Regions from separate parts of the Micromonospora sp. II genome, predicted to be linked through region 2. Evidence: riboswitches for the same ligand, from Rfam matches in the RefSeq annotation. Region 2 holds a riboswitch; the other holds the start of a gene.

Region 1 (8,237 bases), on a different contig from region 2:
GTTCACCACGTACGGGCGCTCCGAGCAGTGGCTCTGCCTGGCCCACCCGCACCGGCGCCGGTTCGTGCTCAACACCGCCAGCACGCTCGCCGTGACCGCGCTGGCCGGGCTGCTGACCGCCCGGCGCAGCGGGGGACGCAGCCTGCTCGCGGTGCCGGCCGTCGCGGCCGCCGTGATCGCCGCGAAGACGCCCGGCCGGCTCGGCGGCGACCGGGGACCGCGTGCGGTGGCCGAGTCGGCGGCCTGCGCGGCGATCGAGACGCTCTTCGACGGGGCCGCGTTCGTCACCTCGCTGCGGCTCGGCCGTCCCGACCTGCTCTTCACCGGCTTCCGCGCGCCGGACGAGGCGGACTACCAGCCGGACGAGGCGGACCACCGGCCGGTCGCGCCGGTGGCCGCGCCGCCGGTGGCGGCCTGACGGGGGGAGTGGCAGTGCCGACGACGTACCCGCTGGCCCCCGGCCAGCAGATGATGTGGGAGTTCATGACCGCGCTCGACCCGGCCCGTCCCGGCGCCTCACGGCTCGTGGTGGTGGAGTTCCGCCGGTTGCGGGGCGCGCTGCGGGTCGACGTGCTGCGGCAGGCGATGCAGGACGTGGTGGACCGGCACGACGCGCTGCGGATGCGGTTCGACCGCATCGGCGTGCAGCCCGAGGTGCGGATCCTGCCGCACGTGGAGTCGCCGCTGGAGTACGTCGACCTGTCCGGACTGCCGCCGGCCGAGCAGCAGGCCCGCGTCGAGCAGATCGCGTACGCGCACCGCAACGACGCGTTCGACCCCGGCCGGGCGCCGCTGTGGCGGGCCGCGCTGGTCCGGCTCTCCGCGACCGAGCACGTGCTCGCGCTCTGCTTCTTCCACATGGTCTCCGACGGCTGGTCGTGCCGCGTCGTGGTGGAGGACCTGTGCCACGCGTACGCGGCCCGGCTCGGCGCGGCCGACCCGCAGCCGCCGCTGGGCGTGGACCCGGCCGCGCTCGCCGCGCTCCAGGAGGCGGAGCAGTCCGGCAACGGCGTCGACGCCGCCGCCCGGGCCGCGTACTGGCGGGACCGGCTGCGGCCGGTGGAGCCGTACCAGCTCTTCCCGGCGTCGCCGCCGGCGCCGGACGTCGCGCTCAGCGCCGAGGTGGCCACCCGCTTCGCGTTCCCGCCCGAGATTACCGCGCGGCTTCGTCCGGCCGCACGGCGGGCCCGCACCAGCCCGTACGTGCTGCTGCTCGCCGCGTACCTGGTGCTGCTGTCGCGGCGGGCCGGCCGGTCCCGGGTGGTGCTGGGCACCACCACGCTGGGCCGGGAGAGCCCGCTGTCCCGGCAGCTCGTCGGGCAGTTCACCAACAACGTCTACCTGCCGGTCGACGTTGCGCCGGACGCGCCGATGAGCGCTGTGGTCGGCGCCGCGCACGCCTCGCTGGCCGGGGCCGTCGCGCACGCCACCGCGTACCACCGGCTGGCCCGGGCGGTCCGTCCCGGCTTCGCGGCGATCCGCCCCTGGCCGGACAACCACCTGTTCGACGCCTGGTTCCAGTCCGCCGCGTCGGCGTCGCCGGTGCTGCACTGCCCGGATCTGCGGGTGGAGCCGGTCGACATCACCGCCCGGGCCGCGCCCGGCACCCCGCCGCCGGTGGTCGCCGCCGACGTGCCGCCCGAATGTCTGCCCGTCTGGGTCAAGCGGGGTTCACCGATCGTCGTGGTGGACGACGACCGGGCCGGCGGCGTGGTGATCCGCAACCGGGGTGTCTTCGGCGACGACCTGGTACGCGGGCTGATCGACGACTACGTCGCGGTGGTCTCGGCGCTCGTCACCGACCCCGGCACCACACCGGAACGGGTACGCCTTCCTGACGGTGCGTGCTTCCTCGACCACGCGATCGGGTAGGAGTTCCGACGGACCGATCCCAGAGAGGTACGACGACCATGACGGACACCTCGACGAACCAGCACACGACGGAGCAGCCCGCGCCGCCGGTGCCCCGCTCGGCCGTACGGGCCCGCTGGTCGGTGGCGCTGCTCTTCGTCATCATGGGCCTCGCCATCGGCGGGTGGTCGGCCCGCGTGCCGGAGGTGCGGGACGCGGTAGGGGTCGGCAACACCGGCTGGGGCCTGGCGAACATCGCCACGAACGCGGGGGAGCTGGTTTCCCTGGTCGTGGTGGCGGTGCTGATCAGCCGGATCAACACCCGCCGGCTGGCGCTGGCCGGGGCCGCGCTGATCCTGCTCAACGCGCCGCTGCTGGCCGCGTCCACCACTGTGGTGGCGCTGGTCGGCGGCCTCGCGGTCTGGGGCTTCGCGGCGAACCTGCTGGCCACGCCGATGAACGCCCAGTCGGTCGAGGTGCAGAAGCGGTACGGGCGGCCCATCCTGTCCACGTTCCACGCGGGCTTCAGCATCGGCATGCTGGTCGGCGGCCTCTGCGGCACCGGGGCCGCGGCGATCGGGATGTCGCCGTCGGCGCAGATGGCCGTCACCAGTGTCCTGCTGGGCGCGCTGCTGATCGCCACGCACCGCTGGCTGCCCGACACGCCCCGCCAGGAGACCAAGGACGGCGAGGCGCGGCGCCGGCTGCGTGACCGGTTCACCCCGCAACTGCTGCTGCTCGCGGTGATCGCCTTCCTCGCCTCGTTCATCGAGATGGCCGGCGCCCAGTGGAGCGCGCTGTACGCGACCGAGGTGGCCGGCGCCACGGCGGTGCTCGCCGCGGCCACGTACACCTGTCTCGCGCTGGCCGCGACCGTCGCCCGGCTGTTCGGCGACCGGCTGGCCGGCCGGGTCGGGCGGATCCGCTTCGTCCGGCTGTCCGCGCTGGTCGCGACAGCCGGCGTGGCGCTGCCGGTGGCGTACCCCCATCCGGCGGCGGTGATGGCCGGGTTCGGACTGCTCGGGTTCGGCCTGGCGTGCGTGACCCCGACGGTGCTCGGCTTCGCCGGTGAGCAGCCGGGCCTCACGTCCGGCGAGGGCGTCTCCGTGGTGGCGATGGGCCAGTGGCCGGGCGCGCTGCTCGCGGCGCCGGTGATCGGCCTGCTCGCCGGCGCGCTGGACCTGCGTACCGCGTTCGTGGTGGTGGCCGTGCTGGCGCTCGCCGTGGTGGCGTTGATCGGGCGGGTCCGGGCGGCGGCGCTGCCCGGTGAGAGCCCGGCCCCGCCCCGGCCGTGACGGCCGGGGCGGGGAGCGGCGGTCAGAAGTCGTCGTCGAACGTGACGCTGCCGGTCACGCCGACCTGGTACGCCGACACCCGACGCTCGAAGAAGTTCGACAGCTCCTGCACGTCCTGCAACTCCATGAACGCGAACGGGTTGGCGCTGCCGTACATCGGGGCGATGCCGAGCACCGCCAGGCGCCGGTCGGCCACGTGCTGGAGGTACTCGCGCATGTCGGCCAGCGACATCCCCGGCACGCCCTGGCCCAGCAGGTCCGCGGCGAAGCTCACCTCGCACTCCACCGCCTCGGCCAGCATCTCCTTCACCTGCTTCTCCATCTCGGCGTCGAACAGGTCCGGTTCCTCGGCGCGTACGGTCTCCACCACGTCGAACGCGAACGCCATGTGCATCGACTCGTCCCGGAACACCCAGTTGGTGCCGGAGGCCAGCCCGTTGAGCAGGCCCCGGGACCGCAGGAAGTAGACGTAGGCGAACGCGCCGTAGAAGAACAGGCCCTCGATGCACGCGGCGAAGCAGATCAGGTTGAGCAGGAACGCCCGCCGGTCGTCGCGGGTCCGCAGCTCGCGCAGCTCGAAGATCGAGTCGATCCACCGGAAGCAGAACTCGGCCTTGCGGGCGATCGACGGGATGTTCTCCACCGCGGCGAACGCGGCGAACCGTTCCTTCTCGTCCGGCACGTACGTGTCGAGCAGGTTCAGGTAGAACTGGACGTGCACCGCCTCCTCGAACAGCTGCCGGGACAGGTAGAGCCGGCCCTCGGGCGAGTTGACGTGCTGGTAGAGGTTGAGCACCAGGTTGTTGGCGACGATCGTGTCGCCGGTGGCGAAGAACGCCACCAGCCGCGACACCAGGTGCCGTTCGGCGGGGGACAGCTTCGCCAGGTCGGCGAGGTCCGAGTGCAGGTCCACCTCCTCGACCGTCCAGGTGTTCCTGATCGCGTCCTTGAACCGGTCGAAGAAGCGCGGGTAGCGCATCGGCCGCAGGGTCAGGTCCATGCCGGGGTCGAGCAGCATGTGCCGGGTCGGTGCGGTGGTGGTCACTGGCATGCCTCGCAGCTCTCGGGGTTCTCCAGGGAACAGGCCAGCGCCTCGTCGTCGCTCACGGCGGAGACCACGCCGGGCACCGGGGCGGGCACCGGGGCGACGGTGGCCTGCTGGATGCGGGTGGCGGGACGGGAACGCAGGTAGTAGGTGGTCTTCAGCCCGGCCTTCCAGGCGTACAGGTACATCGAGGACAGCTTGCCGATGGTCGGCGCGCTCAGGAACAGGTTCAGCGACTGGGACTGGTCGACGAACGGCGCCCGCGCGGCGGCCAGGTCGATCAGCGCCCGCTGCGGCAGCTCCCAGGCGGTGCGGAACAGCTCCCGCACCGGCGCGGGCAGCTCGGTGATGTCCTGCACCGAGCCCTCGGCCCGCTTGATCCGGTCGCGGACCTGCGGCGTCCACAGTCCGCGCGCCTTCAGCTCCCGCACCAGGTACGTGTTGACCTGGAGGAACTCCCCGGACATGGTCTCGCGCTTGAACAGGTTGGACACCTGCGGTTCGACGCACTCGTAGCAGCCGGCGATGGAGGCGATGGTGGCGGTCGGTGCGATCGCCACCAGCAGCGAGTTGCGCAGCCCGCCTGCGGCGATCCGCTCGCGCAGCGCCGCCCACCGTCCGGCCTGCGCCGGCTCCGCGCCCCACAGGTCCGGGTGCAGGTCACCCTTCGCGGCCCGGGTCTGCGGGTACGCCGGATGCGGCCCGAACCGCTCGGCCAGCCCGGCGGAGGTCTCCAGCGCGGTCAGCAGGATCTCCTCCTGCACGCGGGTGGACAGCTCCTTCGCCTCGGGGGAGTCGAACGGCAGGCGCAGCGTGAAGAACGCGTCCTGCAACCCCATCAGGCCGAGCCCGACCGGCCGCCAGCGCGGGTTCGACGCCGCCGCCTGCTCGGCCGGGTAGTAGTTGATGTCGATCACCCGGTCGAGGAACACCACAGCGGTGCGGACCGTGGCGCGCAGCCGCTCCCAGTCCACCCCGTCGGCGGTGACGTGGGCGCCGAGGTTCACCGAGCCGAGGTTGCACACCGCCGTCTCGGCGTCGTCGTTCACCTCCAGGATCTCGGTGCACAGGTTGGACAGGTGGATCACGTTGCCCGGCTCACCGGTCTGGTTGGACAGCCGGTTCGCGGCGTCCTTGAACGTCATCCAGCCGTTGCCGGTCTGCGCGAGCGTGCGCATCATCCGCCCGTACAGGTCCCGGGCCCGTACCGTGCGGACCGCGTTCTTCTCGGCCGCCCGGTACGCGGCGTCGAACGCCTCCCCGTACAGGTCGGGCAGCTCCGGGGCGTCCGACGGATCGACGAGCGACCACTCGCCGTCGGCCTCGACCCGGCGCATGAACTCGTCCGGGATCCAGTTGGCCAGGTTGAGGTTGTGCGTACGCCGGGACTCCTCGCCGGTGTTGTCCCGCAGCTCCAGGAACTCCTCCACGTCCGGGTGCCACGGCTCCAGGTAGACGCAGGCCGCGCCCTTGCGCCGGCCGCCCTGGTTGACCGCGGCCACCCCGGCGTCGAGCGTCTTGAGGAACGGCACGATGCCGTTGGACCGYCCGTTCGTGCCCCGGATCAGCGCGCCCCGGCCGCGCACCCGCGACCAGGCGATGCCGATGCCGCCGGAGAACTTCGACAGCTTCGCCACCTGGTGGTAGCGCTCGTAGATCGAGTCAAGCTCGTCGCGCGGCGAGTCGACCAGGAAGCACGACGACATCTGGGTGTGCCGGGTGCCGGAGTTGAACAGCGTGGGGGAGCTGGGCAGATAGGCCAGGCTGGACATCAGCCGGTAGAAGCCGACCGCCTCGCCCGGGGTGCGGGACAGTCCGCAGGCCACCCGCAGCAGCCAGTACTGCGGCGTCTCCACCACCAGCCGCGACTGCGGGTGCCGCAGCAGGTAGCGGTCCGCGACAGTGCGCAGTCCGAAGTACTCGAACCGCCTGTCGCCGTCCGGGTCCACGGCGTCGTCGAGCTTGCGCGCGTGCCGGGCGACGAACGCGGCCGTCTCGTCGCCGATCAGCCCCAGCCCGTGCGCGTACGCGATCGACTGGCTGAAGCTCGCCACGCCCTGACCGCGGACCTCCTTGTCCACGTACGCGGCCAGCAGCCTTGCCGCCAGCTTCGAGTACTGCGGCTCCTCGCCGATCAGCTCCGCCGCGGTCTGGATCGACAGCCGGTCCAGCTCGGCGGTGGTCGCCCCGTCGTAGAGCCCGCTGATCGTCTTGGTGGCCACCCGCAGCGGGTCCACCTCGTCCAGGTCGGCGACCCAGCGTTCGACCGCCCGGACGATCTTGCCGACGTCCACCGGCTCGGTGTCGCCGTCCCGTTTGCGTACCCGCATCGCCGGCCGGCGGGCCTCGGACCCGCCGCCGGTGGCCGGCGGGCTTTCCTGCACGACAGTCATGACCTCTCCTCGCTGTCACCGTCTGGAGACGGCGGGAGACGCCAACGGGCACGGCGCGGCCGGCCCGGCTGCTGGCGTCGGTCGTCCCGCGCGACCTCCGGCCGCCGTACGCGGAGGCGCACGGCGCGCTGGCAGGTCTTCGGACTCGCGGGCCCGACCGGGGTCGCCGGTCGCCTACCGGCCGTCGCTTCCCAGGCCGGTGGCCCAGTGCTGTTGACGGCTGTCGTTCCCACTCACCGCTGCGGGGCAGTCCCGGATTCCCACCGGGTTCCCTCTTGCCTCGGCCCCGCCCCGGAGGGCTCGGCCGAACCAGCTGCGGCACCACCATATATGGCGGTGAGGGCGGTTGGGCAACACCAGATGTCGTGTCGGGCGTGTCGCATGGATCTCACTGTCCACAGTGCCTACCCCCGATGCCGGCGCTCGCCGCCGGGCGCGATACTCGGCGTATGGGGAATACCGGACGCCGCTGGGCGTGGGTGGCGGTCCTGCTCGTCGGCGTCGGGCTTCACCTGCTGGTGCTGGAGACACTGTCCGGCACCGGCACCGTCACGTTCGTGCCGGCGCTGATCGTGCTCGGCGCGTGCGTCGCGCCCGCCACGTTCCTGGCCTTCGCCCAGGGGCGGCCGGCCCGCCGCCCGGTCCCCGGCTCCGTCGTCGGCGTCGCCGCGCTCCTCGGCGGCGTGGTCGGCGTGGTCGCCGCCGGCTGGCTGGAGTACGGCACCCTGCACCGCCTCGGCGTCCTGCCGATGGCGCTCGTCGGCCTGGCCGAGGAGACCGCGAAGCTGATCGTGCCGGCCGGCATCCTGCTGCTGTGGCGGCGGCACCGGTCACCGGCGCAGGGCCTGGTGATCGGCGTGGCCTCCGGCGCCGGGTTCGCCGCGCTGGAGACCATGGGGTACGCGTTCGCCGCGTTCGTCGGGTCGGAGGGCAACCTCGGCGCCGTCGAGCGGACGCTGCTGGTTCGCGGTCTCACCGCGCCCGCCGCGCACCTGGCCTGGACCGGGCTGACCGCCGCCGCGTTGTTCACGTTCGCCGCCGCGCCCGGCGGCCGGAGACTGGCGGCGTTCCTGCTCACCTTCGCCGCCGCCGTCACGCTGCACACCTGCTGGGACACGTTCGGCACGCAGCCCGCGTACGTGTTCATCGGCGGTGTGTCGCTGGGCTGGGTGCTGCTGCGCCTGCACCTGGACCGCGAGCGGCCCGCCGCCCCGCCCCGGGCGCCGGAGCGTGATCCTCACCAGCTCGCCGAGGTGGCGGGGTCGGAGCCCTCCTGATGCCGCGATCTCGGCGAGCTGGAGTCGAGCAAGCGTCAGCCGGCGGCCAGCCGGACACCGAGCGCGACGAAGGCGACAGCGCAGAGCCGGTCGACCCGCCGCGACCAGCGGCTGTCGCCCCAGCGGCGGGCGAACCGCCCGGCGCCCACGCCGAGAGCCAGGTCCACGGTGAGCTGCACCGCGACGAACAGCGCGCCGAGCAGCACCAGCTGTGCCGCCACCGGGCCCGCGTCGGGCCGGACGAACTGCGGCAGGAACGCCACGCTGAACAGGATCATCTTCGGGTTGAGCAGGTTCGTGAGCAGCCCGCGCCGGAACGCCCGCCCGGCGCCGCCGCCGTCCGCCCCGTCCGCCGCGACGCCGGGCCGGCCCGTGC
Region 2 (8,237 bases):
CGTCGGTGGCGAGGTCGATGAGCGCCTGCTTGGACTCGGCGGCGCCGATGAATCCCACCGGCGTACCGATGATCGCAGCTGGTCGTGGCGCGCCGTCGCGCAGCATCTCCAGCAGGTGGAACAGGGCCGTGGGGGCGTTGCCGAAGGCGACGACCGCGCCGGCGAGGTGGTCGGTCCACAGCGACACCGCCGCCGCCGACCGGGTCGTTGCCCACCGGTGGGCAAGCGCCGGGACCTCGGGTTCGTGCAGAAAGCAGCGGACCTCGTTGTCACGGGGCAGGCGGGCGCGGGTAACGCCGGCGGCGACCATGTGCGCGTCGGTCAGGATCGGCGCCCCCGCCTCCAGCGCCCCGCGGGCGGCGGCCACCAGGCCGGGGTGGATCACCAGGTTGCGGGTGAGGTCGGTCTGGCCGCATGCGTGGATCATCCGCACCGCGACCTTCTCGGCGTCGGCCGGCACACCCGAAAGATCGGCCTCGGCACGGATGGTGGCGAACGAGGCGTCGTAGATCGCCGCGCCGTCGGTGACGTAGTCGTAGCGGCGTGCCGGTGTGGTGAGACTCATGCGTTCTCCAGATCGGGGACGAGCAGGGTGCGGTACGGGGTGACGACGATCTCGCCGGCGCCGAGCGCGCGGATCTCCTCCAGCAGGGGAGCGTCCACTCGGCCGCCGGAAGCCGCGAGGTGCGCGGTGACGCGGCCGTCATCCTGAACGATCCTGCCCAGCGCGGGTGGAGGTGTGCTCACCCGGGTCCGCTCGGCACGGTCGAGTACGGTGCCCAGCAGCGCGGCGCCGGCGCCGGGCAGCTCGTCGACGTGCCAGGGTGAGTCAGGCCGGTCACCCGCGAGCCCGGCGAAGCGTACGGCGAGCCCGGTCAGCGCCGCGGCGGCCTCGTCCAGCCGGATGACTGGCCCCCACGCCGAGGTTCCGGCGCGTAGCTGCGCGGTGTCCGAGTCGAGCGCCACCAACCCCAGGTCCAAGTCACGGCTGACCAGATCACCGCGGCCGTCGTCAAGCACGAACAGGAACCGTCCGGTCAGCGCGGTGAGCCGGGGCTCGGCGCGCAGCCGTGCGTCGAGTCCGGCGACGACCGGGTGTAGATCGGCCCGGCCGCCACTGCGTCCGGTCAGCGGTGAGGCGAGGATGTTGCGGACCAGCTCGTGCGACGTGGACGGTACGAGCCCGGTCGCGATGACGTCGGCGACGACGGTCTCGGGCAGCCGCCCATCGTCGTGCTCGAGACCGCGCACCTGCAGGTTGGCGCGGCTGGTCAGGTGGACCGCGCCGTCGCCGTGCGCACGGGCCACCTCCACGAGTGCGCACAGCGCCGCAGTCGGCACGATCCCGCCGGGGACGCGCACCCGCACGAGCGCGCCGTCGTCGGCGATCCATGGGCGCAGCAGGCCGGGACACAGGTCGCGGCGGGTCCTCTCGGTCACGGCGACATGGTGCCAGAGCCCGTCCCCGGCGACACCGGCTGTCGGTGCTACCGTCGTGATGCCAGTCAAACTCAGCCATGAGCCAGGGAACCCGGTGCGAATCCGGGACTGACGCGCAGCGGTGAGGGTGACGGGCGGGGCACGACGCCACTGGACCCACGGTCTGGGAAGGCGCCCCGTCCGGTTGATCCCGAGTCCGAAGACCTGCTGGCCGCAGATCCGTCTGCGACACGTGCCCATCCAGGCCTCGCGCACAGGCCCCGGACGAAAGAAGACCCCGTGTCCCGATCGCACCGGATCACCGGCTCCTGACCCCGTGAGCGTCCTCGTTCACGTCGCGACCGCACTGACGGACGCCGCGTCGCCGGTGCTACGCGGGCAGGCCGAGGCAGCCGGCGCCCGACTGGCCTTCCTGCAAGCCGGCGAGCCGACGCTGACCCATGTGCTCGACCTGCTGCACGCCGAGGGCGCCCGGGAGGTTCGCCTGGAACCGGTGAGCACCGACGACCTGACTTTCGCCCGTTCGTGGGTGGGACGCGTGGCCGGCCACTGGCACCGTCAGCAGATCGACCCGCCGGTCATCCGGTTCGGCGAGCGCGCGATCACCGGGCACGAGGCGCCACTCACCTCACCGGCCTGGGACACCCTGCCGCCGTACCGCCATCATCTACTGCTGTGCCGCGGCCCGCGCTGCAGTGCCCGCGGCGCGGACGAGACCTATCGCGCGATCGTGGGCGCGCTCGTCGAGCAGCAGCTCACCGACGCCGACGTCCTCATGGCCCAGACCGGCTGCCTGTTCCCGTGCAACCACGGACCAGTCGCCGTCGTGCACCCCGACGGCACCTGGTACGGGCCGGTGCGACCCGGCGACGCGGCACGCCTCGTCGGCGAGCACCTACGCGCCGGCCGTCCGGTCGGCGACCTGCGCCTCGGCTCCCGTGTCACCGAAGGAGAAACATGACACGTATCGCCCTGCTGTCCACCTCGGACACCGACCTGCTCTCGGCGCGGGCCAGCAACGCGGACTGGTCCTGGGCCAACCCTGCCCGGCTCACCGGCGAGCGCCGCGACACCCTGACCACCGAGGCCGAAGTGGTCGTTCTGCGGGTGCTCGGCTCGCCCGAGGACGTACGCGACCTCGCCGCGCTGATCCGCGGCACCGGCCGTCCCCTGGTCGTGCTCGGTGGGGAACGGACGCCGAACGCCGCGTTGATGGGGCTGTCGACCGTCCCGATCGGCGTCTGCGCCGAGGCGCACCGCTACCTCGCCGAGGGCGGCGCGGAGAACCTGCGCCAACTGCACGCCTTCCTGTCCGACACCGTGCTGCTGACCGGCGAAGGCTTCGAACCGCCGGCCGTGCTGCCCGAGTGGGGAGTCAGCCGGCAGCCGGCCCCGGACGCCCGGCCCCGCGTCGRAGTCCTGTACTACCGGGCCCACGAGGTGAGCGGCAACAACGCGTTCGCCCACGAACTCGCCGATGCCATCGACACCACCGGCGTGGCCGCCGGCGTACCGATCTACGTCTCGTCACTGCGGGCGGCGCCCGAGGAGTTGTACGCCGAACTCGCCACCCTGGACGCGATCGTCGTCACGGTCCTGGCCGCCGGCGGCGCCCGGCCCGCCACCGCGAGCGCCGGCGGCGACGACGAGTCCTGGGACGTCGAACGGCTGCGCGCCCTCGACATCCCCGTGCTGCAGGCTCTGGCGCTCACGTCCGGCAGAGCCGAGTGGGAGGCGTCCGACGAAGGCGTCACCCCGCTCGACTCCGCGACCCAGATCGCCATCCCCGAGTTCGACGGCCGCCTCATCACCGTCCCGTTCTCATTCAAGGAGGTCGACGCCGACGGCCTGCCCCGCTACGTGACCGACCCTGAGCGATGCACCCGCGTCGCGGGCATCGCCGTCAACCACGCCCGACTGCGGTATGTCCCGCCCGCCGAGCGCAAGGTGGCCCTCGTCCTGTCGGCCTACCCGACCAAGCACAGCCGCATCGGCAACGCCGTCGGCCTCGATACGCCCGTGTCGGCGATCCGATTGCTGCGCGCGATGCGAGATGCCGGCTACGACCTCGGCGCACCCGGCGCAATTCCCGGGCTCGACCCGCTGCTCCCGGTCGAGGGAGAGGATGCCGACACGACGGCCGGCAACGCGCTCATCCACGCTTTGATCGCCGCCGGTGGGCAGGACGAGGAGTGGCTCACGCAGGCTCAGCTCAGCGAGTCGCACGTGCGTGTCAGCCGGGACGACTACCGGCGCTGGACTGCCGGATTGCCCGCCGCGCTGCGCGACGCCATGGCCGAGACCTGGGGCGAGGCTCCCGGCTCGCTTTTCGTCGACGACGACGGCGACATCGTGCTGGCCACCCTGCGCGCCGGTAACGTCGTCATCCTCATCCAGCCCCCGCGTGGCTTCGGCGAGAACCCGGTCGCGATCTACCACGACCCGGCCATGCCTCCGTCGCACCACTACCTGGCCGCGTACCGCTGGCTCGAACACGGCTTCGGCGCCGACGCGGTGGTGCACCTCGGCAAACACGGCTCGATGGAGTGGCTGCCGGGGAAGAACGCCGCGCTCTCAGCCGCCTGCGCCACGGACGCGGCAATCGGCAGCATGCCGTTGATCTATCCGTTCCTGGTCAACGATCCTGGCGAGGGTGCCCAAGCCAAGCGCCGCGCGCACGCCACCATCGTCGACCACCTGGTGCCGCCGATGGCACGCGCCGAAAGCTACGGCGACATCGCCAAGCTGGAGCAACTGCTCGACGAGCACGCCAACATCGCCGCGATGGACCCGGCAAAGCTGCCCGCGGTCCGCCAGCAGATCTGGACGCTGATGCAGTCCGCACAAATGCATCGCGACCTCGGCCTGGACGAACGGCCCGGCGACGAGGAGTTCGACGACTTCCTGCTGCACGTCGACGGCTGGCTGTGCGAGATCAAGGACGTACAGATCCGCGACGGATTGCACGTGCTCGGCCAGGCGCCGACCGGACAGGCACGCGTCAACCTGGTGCTCGCCGTGCTCCGCGCGACACAGGTCTGGGGCGGACAGAACCGGGCACTGCCCGGCCTGCGCGCCGCGCTGGGTCTTGCCGAGGACGCCCCGGCGGCCGACGTCGACGCCGTGGAAGCGCAGGCCCGTGCCCTGATCGAGGCGATGGAGAAGGCCAGCTGGCAGGCTGACGCGATCGACGCGCTGCACGACGACCCGGTGGTACGCGACGTCCTGCGCTTCGCCGCCGAGCAGGTCGTGCCGCGACTGGCCGCCACCACCGACGAACTGACCAACGTCCTGCACGCGCTCGACGGCGGTTTCGTCCCGGCCGGGCCCTCCGGCTCCCCGCTGCGCGGACTGGTCAACGTCCTGCCGACCGGCCGTAACTTCTACACCGTCGACCCGCGGGCCGTTCCGTCCCGTCTGGCCTGGGAAACGGGACAGGCGATGGCCGAGTCCCTCGTCGCCCGGCATTTCGCCGAAACCGGCGAGCATCCCCGATCGGTCGGCCTCTCCGTGTGGGGCACCTCCGCGATGCGCACCTCCGGCGATGACATCGCCGAGGTGCTGGCGCTGCTGGGCGTACGCCCCATCTGGGACACGGCCTCACGCCGGGTCAACGGCCTGGAGGTGATCGGCCTCGACGAACTCGGCCGGCCCCGCATCGACGTTACCGTGCGCATCTCGGGATTCTTCCGCGACGCCTTCCCGCACGTCATCGAACTCCTCGACGACGCCGTGCAGCTCGTCGCCGGGCTCGACGAACCCGATGAGCGCAACTACGTGCGGGCACACACCCGCCACGACCTCGCCGAGCACGGCGACCAGCGGCGGGCCACCACGCGGATCTTCGGTTCGAAGCCCGGATCGTACGGCGCCGGCATCCTCCAGGTCGTCGAGTCCGGCACCTGGCGCGACGACGCCGACCTGGCCGCCGTCTACACCGCCTGGGGCGGCTTCGCCTACGGCCGCGGCCTCGACGGCATCGCGGCAACCGACGACATGCGAACCAACTACCGGCGCATCGCCGTCGCCGCGAAGAACATCGACTCCCGCGAGCACGACATCGCCGACTCCGACGACTACTTCCAATACCACGGCGGCATGATCGCCACGGTCCGCGCGCTGACCGGCGCCGAACCCAGGGCGTACGTCGGTGACTCCACCACGCCCGACGCCGTACGCACCCGCAGCCTGCAGGAAGAGACCAACCGCGTCTTCCGCTCGCGGGTGGTCAACCCGCGCTGGATCGCGGCGATGCAGCGCCACGGCTACAAGGGAGCGTTCGAGCTCGCCGCCACCGTGGACTACCTCTACGGCTTCGACGCCACCGCCGGTGTCGTCCACGACTGGATGTACGAGTCACTGGCCCGCGAATACGTCCTCGACGAGACGAACCAGCAGTTCATGCGCCGCGCGAACCCCTGGGCACTGCGCGGCATCGTGGAACGGCTGAACGAGGCCGCCGACCGTGGACTGTGGGCCGAACCGGACGCCGAGGTCATGGCGGAGATGGCCCGCGTGTACCTCGAGGTCGAGGGAGACCTGGAGGATCAGGCGTGACACGGCGCCTCACCCTGGTCGGCCTCGGCCCGGGCGACCCCGAACTGGTCACGGCCCAGGCCGTCCGGGCACTCAACGAGGCCGACTACTTCCTCGTCGCCGACAAGACCGGACAGCACCCGGGCACGGCCGACCTCATCGCGATGCGCGAGGCGATCTGCGCCCGGCACGTCACCGGCGCCTGGCGGCTCGTGCACGTACCCGACCCGGAACGCGACCGTGCCGGCCCGGCCGACTACACCGGCGCGGTACGCGACTGGCACGAGGCACGGGCCGAGGCGTTCGAGCAGGCATTGCTGGACAACCCGGGAGACGCCGCAGTGCTCGTCTGGGGCGATCCGGCCCTGTACGACTCGGCGATCCGTGTGGCCGACCGCATCGCCGAACGCGCACGGGTCGACATCACCGTGGACGTCGTACCCGGCCTCAGCAGCATCCAACTGCTGGCGGCACACCACCGGCTCGTCCTCAACACAATCGGCGGCCCGATCACCATCACGACCGGCCGCCGCCTGCTCCACGACGCGGCGACACACGACAACCTCGTCGTCCTGCTCGACGGGGCATTGACCTGTCGCCAGCTCCCCGAACTGTCGGCCTGGCGGATCTGGTGGGGCGCGAACCTCGGCTCGTCCGACGAGCAACTGGTGGCCGGCAACCTTGACGAGGTCGCCGACCGAATCTGGTCCCGGCGGACGGCGGCGAAACAGAGCCGCGGCTGGGTCATGGACACGTATTTGTTGCGCCGGGCCGGCAGCCTCGAGCGGCGATCCTGAGAATCACATCCTTTGACCCACCGATGATCACCCAGCCGTGAACGCACTCCTGCGATCGTTGGCCGCAACCCGTTACTGTGCGTGCCGCTCTAACGCCTTGCGCCGAGCCTTCCTTCACTACAATCGCCGTTGTAGCGGCCGTGCTCCACGCGGAGTAAGTAGATCGCGTAGTGATCCGTTGATGATCGGATGTCGGCGACCGTTTCAGTACGGGCGCGTCTAATTGGTTGCGCCAGCCAACGTCGGGCAGGGCTCAACCCCGATCCTGGTGTTCGACGCCTGGGAGCACGCCTACTACCTGCAGTACCGCAACGTCCGCCCGGACTACGTGGACCGGCTGTGGAACCTGGTCAACTGGACCGACGTCATCTCCCGCTTCGACGCCGCCCGCGCCGCCACCCCGAAGATCTGATCGGGATGACCGGGTACACCCCCGAGGCGGCCGAGATCGTCCAACGCGCCGCCGGGGTCATCGCGGCCAAGCATCGCGGTGACCTCGCGGGCGCGGAGGAACTGATGTCGGCGTTCGGCTCCGAGCAGTCCCGCACCCTCGGCTTCTACCTCCTGGCCGATCTCGCTCTGGGCCTGGTCAAGGCGCAGAGCCGCCAGTCGATGGACGACCTGGTCCGGGAGCTGTCCTTACTCTTGGCCAACACCGTCCAGTCCCAACCGGCATGACGGTCCGCTGGGTTCCGCCCGGAGGCGGAACCCAGCGGGCAACCGCAGCGTCACCGCCGAGCTCGGGCAGGCCCGATGCGGCGGATGAACCGCCCCGGATCTTGTAGAGCCGTCTCCACATAACCCGGGGCGGCTCAGGCCCAGCGAACCTGGCTCAGAGAGTGTTGGGATACCTCGACGTAATCTTCGTTAAGTGTGTGTCAGCGAAGATCGCGTCTGTGTGGCTGTGCCTGTAAACCGGGCCTACGAGTTGTCGCGGCAGAACATGCCCCGCCCGCGGCGGCAACAGGTGACAGTATTCCAGGATGATTGATGTTCGACGCCGTGCGCCCAATCAGACTTGAGGATTAGCCGTCGTCGGTTCCACTGCTGCCATCAGAACGCGCCGCGATGCGGATAACCCTGTCTAGTGCCCGGTCGCCGGTGAGGAGAACGGCACACACGACGGCGATCGTCCCTGGGATGAAGACGAGCAGGTCATCGACGTCGAGCAGCGCGGCCAGCTCGTACGCGGCGTCGGCCCACTCCGGGACGTTCCGGTCCGCAATGCCTCTCGTCTGAGGGTCCTGCACGCGAACGCCCTGAGCGGGCTGAAACCTTGACGGCCCGCTCGATCGAACGGTAGAGGATCGCCGGCGCACCCTCTGGCCCACAGGACCCGCCAGCAAGGCCACCTGGCCTAGTACTCCAGCCGCACCTGGTGAAGTTGGAGTCTTCGCTGGTAGTGGGCTGTTCTGGCGCGGTACTGGTGTCGTCGTCGCCATCGTGACCATCGATGGATGTAGT

Evidence for each region. A riboswitch is a leader RNA that binds a small molecule or an ion and turns the genes downstream of it on or off. The one in region 2 is predicted to bind cobalamin.
Region 1: another riboswitch for cobalamin. It lies ahead of A8711_RS14140 (ribonucleoside-diphosphate reductase subunit alpha); the one in region 2 lies ahead of A8711_RS17225 (ferredoxin).

What each region holds. Positions count from the first base shown of each region.
Region 1 is NZ_LYXF01000024.1:541,687-549,923, forward strand. Features, by position in the region: gene A8711_RS14120 (glycosyltransferase) at 1-418, shown strand, start outside; gene A8711_RS14125 (condensation domain-containing protein) at 433-1,872, shown strand; gene A8711_RS14130 (MFS transporter) at 1,911-3,146, shown strand; gene A8711_RS14135 (ribonucleotide-diphosphate reductase subunit beta) at 3,169-4,197, opposite strand; gene A8711_RS14140 (ribonucleoside-diphosphate reductase subunit alpha) at 4,188-6,584, opposite strand; cobalamin riboswitch at 6,697-6,913, opposite strand; gene A8711_RS14145 (PrsW family glutamic-type intramembrane protease) at 7,034-7,861, shown strand; gene A8711_RS14150 (LysE family translocator) at 7,897-8,237, opposite strand, start outside.
Region 2 is NZ_LYXF01000031.1:18,581-26,817, reverse strand. Features, by position in the region: gene A8711_RS17235 (precorrin-8X methylmutase) at 1-565, opposite strand, end outside; gene A8711_RS17230 (sulfite reductase subunit beta) at 562-1,440, opposite strand; cobalamin riboswitch at 1,486-1,667, shown strand; gene A8711_RS17225 (ferredoxin) at 1,757-2,401, shown strand; gene cobN (cobaltochelatase subunit CobN) at 2,398-5,997, shown strand; gene cobF (precorrin-6A synthase (deacetylating)) at 5,994-6,773, shown strand; partial or broken gene A8711_RS31515 (Fe-Mn family superoxide dismutase) at 7,024-7,185, shown strand; gene A8711_RS17210 (hypothetical protein) at 7,191-7,451, shown strand; gene A8711_RS17205 (hypothetical protein) at 7,799-8,023, opposite strand; gene A8711_RS17200 (NAD(P)-dependent oxidoreductase) at 8,131-8,237, opposite strand, start outside.